DNA from 2 places in the Clostridium cochlearium genome. Region 1 is predicted to be linked to the other one. Evidence: riboswitches for the same ligand, from Rfam matches in the RefSeq annotation. Region 1 holds a riboswitch; the other holds the start of a gene.
The links. Region 1 has a riboswitch for lysine ahead of lysA (diaminopimelate decarboxylase). Riboswitches for the same ligand answer to the same signal wherever they lie in the genome.

Region 1 (4,456 bases):
TATTTTACAGGTTAATTATGATATATTTGATGAAAGAAATCAATTATGATAGTCTTTAAATATAAAATTATTAGGAGGAATAAGTAATGGAAGTTCATAATGCAAAAGATCTTTTAGATTTTATATATAAAAGTCCTACAGCATTTCACGTTGTAAATAATGTAGAAAAAATCTTGTTATCTCAAGGTTTTACAGAATTAAAGGAATATGAAAAATGGCATTTACAAAGGGAAGGTAAATATTTTATTAAAAAAAATAATTCTGCATTTATAGCTTTTGTTATAGGAAAAGAAAAAATTAGTGACAATGGATTTAAAATTATAGGTGCTCATACAGATTTCCCTTGTTTTAAAGTAAAGCCTTATGGTGAAGTTTTAGATAAAGATAAATATTTAAGATTAAATACAGAAGTTTATGGGGGACCTATATTAAATACCTGGATGGATAGACCTCTATCTATAGCTGGAAGAATAACTTTAAAAGGAGATAATCTTTTAGAACCGAAAGAAAAGTTTATAAATATAAATAAACCTTTATTTATAATTCCCAATTTAGCTATACATATGAATAAAAGTGTAAATAAAGGAATAGAACTAAATCCCCAAAAAGATATTCTTCCTTTAATGACAGTAGAAGGAGAAGATTTGAGGGAGGGAATATTAGAAGAAATTATAAAAAAAGAATTAAATTTAGATAATGAAAAAATTATAAGTTATGAATTGTCCTTATATGAATTTGATAAAGGCACTTTAATGGGACTAAATAATGAATTTATTTCTAGCTCTAGATTAGATAATTTAGCTATGGTTCATGCGGGACTCAAAGCCATATTAAATTCTAAAGTGTCTAAAGCTACCAATGCACTAGTTTGTTTTGATAATGAGGAAGTTGGAAGTTCTACTAAGCAAGGAGCAGATTCACCATTATTATCAAATATATTAGAAAGAATCGTAGAAAAAGAAGAAAAGGGTAGGGAAGCATACTTTAGAGCATTATCAAGATCCTTTTTAATATCAGCGGATTTAGCTCATGCAGTACATCCTTCATCTCCGGAAAAAGCAGATCCTATTAATAAACCAATGATAAATAAAGGACCAGTAATAAAAGTAAGCGAAAGACAAAGTTATACATCTGATGCTATATCTTCTGCAATATATAAACAAATATGTGAAAAAGCTAATGTTCCTTATCAAATATTTACTAATAGATCTGATGAAAGGGGAGGATCTACTATAGGACCTATATCATCTACACATTTAAATATAAATTCTGTAGATATAGGAAGTCCTATATTAGCTATGCATTCTATAAGAGAATTTGGTGGAGTTAAAGATCATTATTATATAACTAAATCTTTTGAAGAATTTTACAACTTATAGTTTAATTATGTTGAAATAACATGTTTTATATGATACACTAGTTTAAACAAATTTAATAATTATTTTACTCAGGGTAGAGGAGCTATAATTAAGAGTACTTATCTTAAACTGCCAAGTAATGATAGATAGGAAAAGGAATTATAGCCGAAGAAAATAGAGGGGCAATCTATTTTCTGGCTTTGCATAAAATATGTGTAAAGCTGTCACTTTAAAAAGTGTTGAGCTACAGAGGTCAGTAAGTTGAAAATATTGCAGCTATGATTGAACTCTTAGCTGCAATTTATTTTTTATAAATTAAGGAGTGGATAAAAGGTGAGGCTATTTGGAACAATGGAAGTAAGAGATAATAATTTATATATTGGGGGAGTAAGTTGTAAAAATTTAAAAGATGAATATGGCACTCCATTATATGTAATAGATGAGGAATTTTTAAGGGGCAGATGCAAAGAATATTATAATAATTTTGGAGTTGAAAAGTATGGAAATAAAGTAGCTTATGCAGGGAAAGCATTTTTGACTATTGCAATGTGCCAAATAATAAAAGAAGAAGGATTATTCTTAGATGTTGTTTCCTCTGGAGAATTATATACTGCACTAAAAGCTAATTTTCCAATGGAGAAGATTTATTTTCATGGAAATAATAAAACTTTAGATGAAATAGAAATGGGTATAGAACTTGGGGTCGGAAGGTTTGTTGTAGATAATTTTTATGAAATGAATAACATTAATGAAATGGCAGGAAAAAAGGGAATAAAACAAAGTATATTATTAAGAATTACTCCAGGAATAGAGGCACATACTCATGATTATATAAAAACAGGCCAAGTGGATTCAAAATTTGGATTTTCAATGGTGAACCAAGAGGTTTATAAGGCAGTGGAAAAGGCTATAAACTTACCCAATATAAATTTATCAGGAATTCATTGTCATATAGGATCACAAATTTTTGAAACAACTCCCTATGAAGAAGCTGTAGATGTTATGTTTGAAATATTAAGAGAAATTAAGGATAAATACGATTATGAAATAAATGAAGTTGATTTAGGAGGAGGCTTTGGAATATATTATACAAAGGAAGATAAGCCAAAAGAAACTAAAGAATATTGTGAAGCAATATTAAAAAGAGCTATAAATAAATCAAAGGAATTAGGAATTAAACTTCCTATGCTAGGTATAGAGCCAGGAAGATCTATAATAGGTAATGCAGCTACATTAATTTATACTATAGGTGCTATAAAGGATATACCAGGAGTTAGGAAATATGTATCTATAGATGGAGGAATGAATGACAATATAAGGCCAGCTCTTTATGAAGCAAAGTATGAATGTGAAATCGCTAATAACATGAATAGTGAAGAAAGAGAATTAGTTACTATAGCAGGAAAGTGTTGTGAAACAGGGGATATAGTAATAAAGGATGCATATATAAGTAAATGTAAGAGTGGAGATATATTAGCAATACCTTCTGTAGGAGCCTATGGATATTCTATGGCTAGCAATTATAATAAAATTACTAAACCAGCTGTTGTATTAGTTAAGAACGGAAGAACTAAACTAATGTGTAAAAGAGAAAGCTTTGATGATATGCTTAAAAATGAATTAAATCTGTAAATAATTTTAGTAAAGTAAAAAATATAAGGTAATTTCATAATTTATGAGATTGCCTTATATTTTTTTTGTTATTGGAAATAATAACTTGAGTAACATTAACTATTTTATCAGGAAGGTGAATAAAATGGACTATTTAAAATTTGAAGAAGAATGTCCTAATAATACCACTGTGTTTAGATGTAAATATAAACTTAAAAATACATTAGATAAAAGTTATAAAGATATATTAAAAGGGTATATTTATTTAAATGATGAATTTAAAAATAGGGGAGAAATTATACCAGCAGGAGATTGGTTATTAGATAATTTATATTTAATAGAAAAAGAATATAAAAATATAAAAAATGATGTCAGAGAAATGTATTATCGAAATATTCCTAATATCAAAAGTGGATATATGAAATGTTACCCTAGAATTTATTATGTAGCAAAAAAAATAGTAAAACAAAATAATGGAAAACTTACTAAAGAAAATATAGAAAAATACATAGAAGATTTTCAGAAACATACTGTTTTAACGAGTAGCGAACTTTGGGCACTTCCTACTATGCTAAAAATAGCATGTATAAATAGTATCTCAAAAATCGTAAAAGAAATGGTTTATGCACAAAAAGAAAAAAACAGAGCAAAAAAATTAGTAGAAACTTTATTGCAAAATGAAAACAATGAAAATGCTATAAATGGTGCAATAAGGAGAGATGAAGATTTCTCCTTATATTTTGTAGAAGCTTTAATTAAAGGAATAAGAAATAATTCTATTGAAAATCAAACAATTTATAATTGGATAAATGAAAAATTAGATATGGAAGATAAAAATATAAAAGATATTATACTAGTAGAGCATAAAAATCAGGCTTTTTTTAAAATGATATTAGGTAATAATATTACATCTATAAGGGAAGTAGGAATAATTAATTGGAATACATCCTTTGAAAAGCTAAGTAAATTAGATTATATACTTAATACTGATCCAGCTAATGTATATAAAAGTATGGATTTTAAATCAAAAGATTATTATAGAAATAAAATAGAAAGAATAGCTAAAAAAACCAATTTGGGAGAAGGTTTTATAGCTAGAAAAGCTATTGAATGTGCAAAAGAAAATGTAGAACAAAGGGATAAAACTTATTTAAATCACGTTGGATATTACATAATAGATAACGGAATAGGTTGTTTAAAGGAAAAATTGAAACATAAAGATATAGGAATTAGTAAAATTGATAGTTTGAATTTAGATAAGAAAACTAACTATTATACATGGTTTATAAGAATAACAACAATTATCTTATCTATATTAATTGCATATTATAACCTATATAAAAATTATACTCCACTATGGAAATTTATTGTGGGAGTTTTAATATTAATAATACCTATGAGTGAAATAGTAATATCAATACTTAACTGGATACTTAATAACTATTTAGAACCAGATTTTATTCCTAAAATAGAATTTAAAAAAGATA
Region 2 (4,456 bases), 760 kb from region 1:
TTACTTATCTCTTCAATAGGTTTTCCTAATAAATAAAGTGTTAATACTGTTGCAATTATTGCTATAGGTAAAACTATTGATACACTAAGACCAAATCCTGAAGGAATGTATCCAAATAATATTGTAATAGCTGCAACTGTTAATGAATACCACATTTGAGTTTTAACGTGTTCTAAATGGTCACATGCTGTTCCCATAGAGGATAATATAGTTGTGTCTGAAATAGGTGAACAGTGGTCTCCAAATATGGCCCCAGTTAAAACTGCACTTGCATTTACAATAATATATTGAGAATCTCCCCCACCTAAGCTAAATGCTAATGGAATTGTAAGAGGCATTAATATACCCATTGTTCCATAAGATGTTCCTGTAGCAAAGGATATTATGGCACCCATTATAAATATAATAGATGGTAATATAAAAGCAGGTAATGTATCGGAAAGTATTGTTACTAAAAATTTAGCTGTTCCTAATTCTTTTATAACACTACTTAAAGACCATGCTAATAGTAATATTACACCTGTAATTACTAAAGATTTCATACCTTCAACCCAAGTATCTACTGCTTCTTCTATAGTAAATATTTTTTGTGCTACTCCCATAATCATAGCTACTATACTTGCAAATAAAGCTGCTTGGAATAAAACTACACTAGCATCAGATGCTCCAAAGGCCTCTCTTATTGCTGCAAAAGAATATGGACTTGATATAAATATCGCTTTTAAAGCCTCATCTTCGCCACCCATAATTGCATTATATCCATTAAAATAAAAACCTGCAAAAGCACCAATTAATAAAACTCCTATAGGTATTATTGCATTCCATACACTTAATTTTATATTTTCCTTAGGTTCAAGACCTGTAGCCTCTGAAGATACCATAGGTTTTGCACCATCTCCTAAAACTTTACCTGTTGTTCTAGCTCTTACCTCTGCTTTAAGCATAGGACCATAATCTCTTAACATTACAGCTGAAGCAACTATAAATATAAGTATTAATATGTTATAAAATCTATATGGTATTGTATCTATAAATACTCCATAAGCATTTACATCTTGTCCTATGGTAGTATACGCATCTTTTATTAAACTAATTTCATATCCTACCCAAGTAGATATAAGAGCTATCCCTGATATAGGTGCTGCTGTAGAATCTACTATAAATGCTTGTTTTTCCCTAGATATTTTCATCTTATCTGATACTGGTCTCATAATTGGACCAACTATTAAAGAGTTTGCATAGTCATCAAAGAATACAAGCAATCCTAAAAACCACGTTATTATTTGAGCACTAGTTGGACTTTTGGCTCTTTTAGCTAAGCTTTCTGCAACTGCTTTAGCTCCACCCATTTTAGATACTAAGGCTATAAGACCTCCTATAGTCATACATTGAAGTATTATACCTGCATTCCAAGGATCTGATAGAGAACCTAATACTTTATTTATTATATCTAAAAATCCATTTAATATTGCTCCAAATATATTTTTACCTTGTAATTGTAATAAAAATGTACCTGAAAAAACCCCTAAAGATAATGATAATACAACATTTTTAGTTATAAACGCCAACACTATAGCTATAAGAGGTGGTAATAGTGTTAAGAATCCAAATTTATCTGCATTCAATTGTGCTGGATCCACCTCCGCTGCAAATACCGTACTTCCTGTTAAAACCAATAACATAAGACACACAGTTAAGATAATCGTCTTCTTATTTTTCATAACTTTCTTTCTCCCCCTTAAATATTTTTATAATTAATTTTAGTGAATATCTTTTGAGGAGAAGAGTACATCCAATAATAAAAACACTCCTTGAGTGTTATCAATCAAGGAGTGTAATATTTATACACTTTAAGAGTGTTTTCCATTGAATGATAGCCCTCCACAAATTTACTTTGTGACAATCTTATTCATATTCTAAATAAGACCAGTCATACAGTATTAAAGCTTTAACTGTATGCTTCGGCGATATTTCCTTTCACTGCACATCATCTTGCTTATATCTGTTACAGGTACTCTTAAATACCGCGCCTCTACCCTTCTATATTCACTTGTATCTATGTTTAAATCAAAGTATATCATTTATTGTTTATTTTATCAAGTTTTTTTTAAAATATGCTTAAATCTAATTCTTCAGATAATTGTTCTAAAACTTTAATTCCTGCTATACTATTTCCTTTTTCATCCAATGACGGTCCTACTACACCTATTCCCATTTTACCAGGAACCGTTGCCATTATTCCTCCACCAACTCCAGATTTGGAAGGTATTCCTACTTTAACTGCAAAGCTTCCTGAAGCATCATACATTCCACAGGTAGCCATAACAGCCTTCACTACTCTTGTTACTTCTTTAGGTACAATTCTCTCTCCTGTAGAAGGTAATACTCCATCGTTAGCTAAAAAAGAACCTATCTTAGCTATATCTTTACAAGTTACTTCTATGGAACATTGTTGAAAATATGCATCTAAAACCTTTTCAACATCTTTTTCAATAACCCCTGTACCTTTCATAAAATATGCCAATGATCTGTTTCTATCTCCTGTTCTTTTTTCTGATTGATATACAGCTTCATTTACTTTTATATCTTCATTTCCTGTAATCTTTTTTGTAAAATCTAATATTTTTCCTATAACTTCCTCAGGACTATCTCCCTTTATTAATGACACCGTAGCTATAGCTCCAGCATTTATCATTGGATTTAAAGGTTTATTAGCATTTTTTACTTCTAATGTGACAATTGAATTAAAAGAATATGCTGAGGGTTCTACACCAACTTTTGACAATACCTTTTCCATTCCATTATCCATTATAGCTATAATTAAAGAAATAACCTTTGATATACTTTGTATAGTAAACTTTGTTTCATAATCTCCTGCATAAAATTCATTACCATCAAGTTTATCTATGTATATACCTAATGCATCTTTGTTTGCTTTTTTAAGTTCTGGTATGTATGAGGCCACTTCCCCTTGTTTTGTGTATTTTCTACATTCTTTAATTATCTTTTCAATCTTATTTTGCATCACTTGTCCTCCTCAAATCTCCATATTCATTAATTTTATTATATATGCATGTATGCTGTTAAACAAATTTTCAAAATTATTTATATGTTAATACTTAACTATTTTTTACAACAATCATTTAATATTGTTGTATATTTTTTATATATTTATTATTTTTATATGGTTTTTACTTTTAGATTAATACTTTTTTAACAAAATAGTCACTATCTACTACCTTAGATAATGACTATTTTATTTATCTTAAATTCAGTTTTTATTTTATTTTTAAAATTAATAATTAATATAATATTATTTATTTTAAAACTTTTAATATAAAATTATGCATTCTTTACTTCATCACTATTAAAGTATAATTCTGTTTCTTCTACTACTACTTTTCTTAATTTTACAAGAACCATTAAGTTTACTATTACTTCAAAGGCCATGAAGAAGTCAAATAGTCCCCATACAACCTTTAATCCACCTATAGATCCATATATTAAACCTAAACAATATAATATTCTAAATGCTTTTAACATTTTATTAGTTTTTGAAGCATATAGAAGTCCTGTTTCAGAATAGTATCCATCTACTAATACAGTTGTAAATGCAAATAGAACTACACAGACAGTTACAATTAATTTACCAGTAAATCCTAATGAACTTCCGAAAGCTGTAGCAGTTAAAACTGCACCTTCTTTACCAGTTTCTAATACTCCACTAGTTAATATGATAAGAGCTGTCATTGTACAAATTACAATTGATGTTACAAAAACTTCAAATATACCCCATAATCCTTGCTTAGCTGCATAGGAAGTTGTAGCTGAAGAATGGGCTACCGGTGCTGTTCCCATACCTGATTCATTTGAATAAACTCCTCTTGCAAATCCATTTCTCATAGCTGCAAGTATAGTTGCTCCTGCAAATCCACCTACTGCTGCACTACCTTTAAAAGCATCTGCAAATATTTTTTGGAAAGAAGGTATTATTTGATTTGCATTTAAGAATATAACTATTAATCCTGCTGCAACATATATAAGGGTCATTGTTGGTATTATTTTTTCTGCAAATTTTCCTATAGTTTTTATTCCACCTAAAATTACTATAGCTGTTAGTACAGCAAATATAATTCCAACTACCATTCTATTTACTTTAAATGTTTCATATACAACTTCTGCTGCTGAATTAGATTGTACAAATCCTCCTATGAACATCATTATCATAAATATAATAGACCAAAATACAGATAACCAATTAAATTTTTCACCTAATCCATTTTTTATATAGTACATAGGTCCGCCTTGGAATTCTCCAGTTTGTGGATTCTTCTCACGATATTTTACTGCTAAAGTTATTTCAGCATATTTTGTGATCATTGCTATAAAAGCAACTGCCCACATCCAGAATATAGCTCCAGGTCCTCCTAATGCAAGAGCTACTCCTACTCCTGCT

Region 2: it holds a riboswitch for lysine, as region 1 does, so the genes downstream of both, CKV72_RS02205 (Na+/H+ antiporter NhaC family protein) here and lysA (diaminopimelate decarboxylase) in region 1, are expected to answer to the same signal.

What each region holds. Positions count from the first base shown of each region.
Region 1 covers NZ_LT906477.1:2,133,420-2,137,875, reverse strand. Annotated here, with positions in the region: gene CKV72_RS10485 (M18 family aminopeptidase) at 87-1,379, shown strand; lysine riboswitch at 1,446-1,613, shown strand; gene lysA (diaminopimelate decarboxylase) at 1,692-2,990, shown strand; gene CKV72_RS10475 (glycoside hydrolase family 94 protein) at 3,034-4,456, shown strand, end outside.
Region 2 covers NZ_LT906477.1:456,152-460,607, reverse strand. Annotated here, with positions in the region: gene CKV72_RS02205 (Na+/H+ antiporter NhaC family protein) at 1-1,721, opposite strand, end outside; lysine riboswitch at 1,867-2,043, opposite strand; gene glsA (glutaminase A) at 2,108-3,025, opposite strand; gene CKV72_RS02195 (alanine/glycine:cation symporter family protein) at 3,343-4,456, opposite strand, start outside.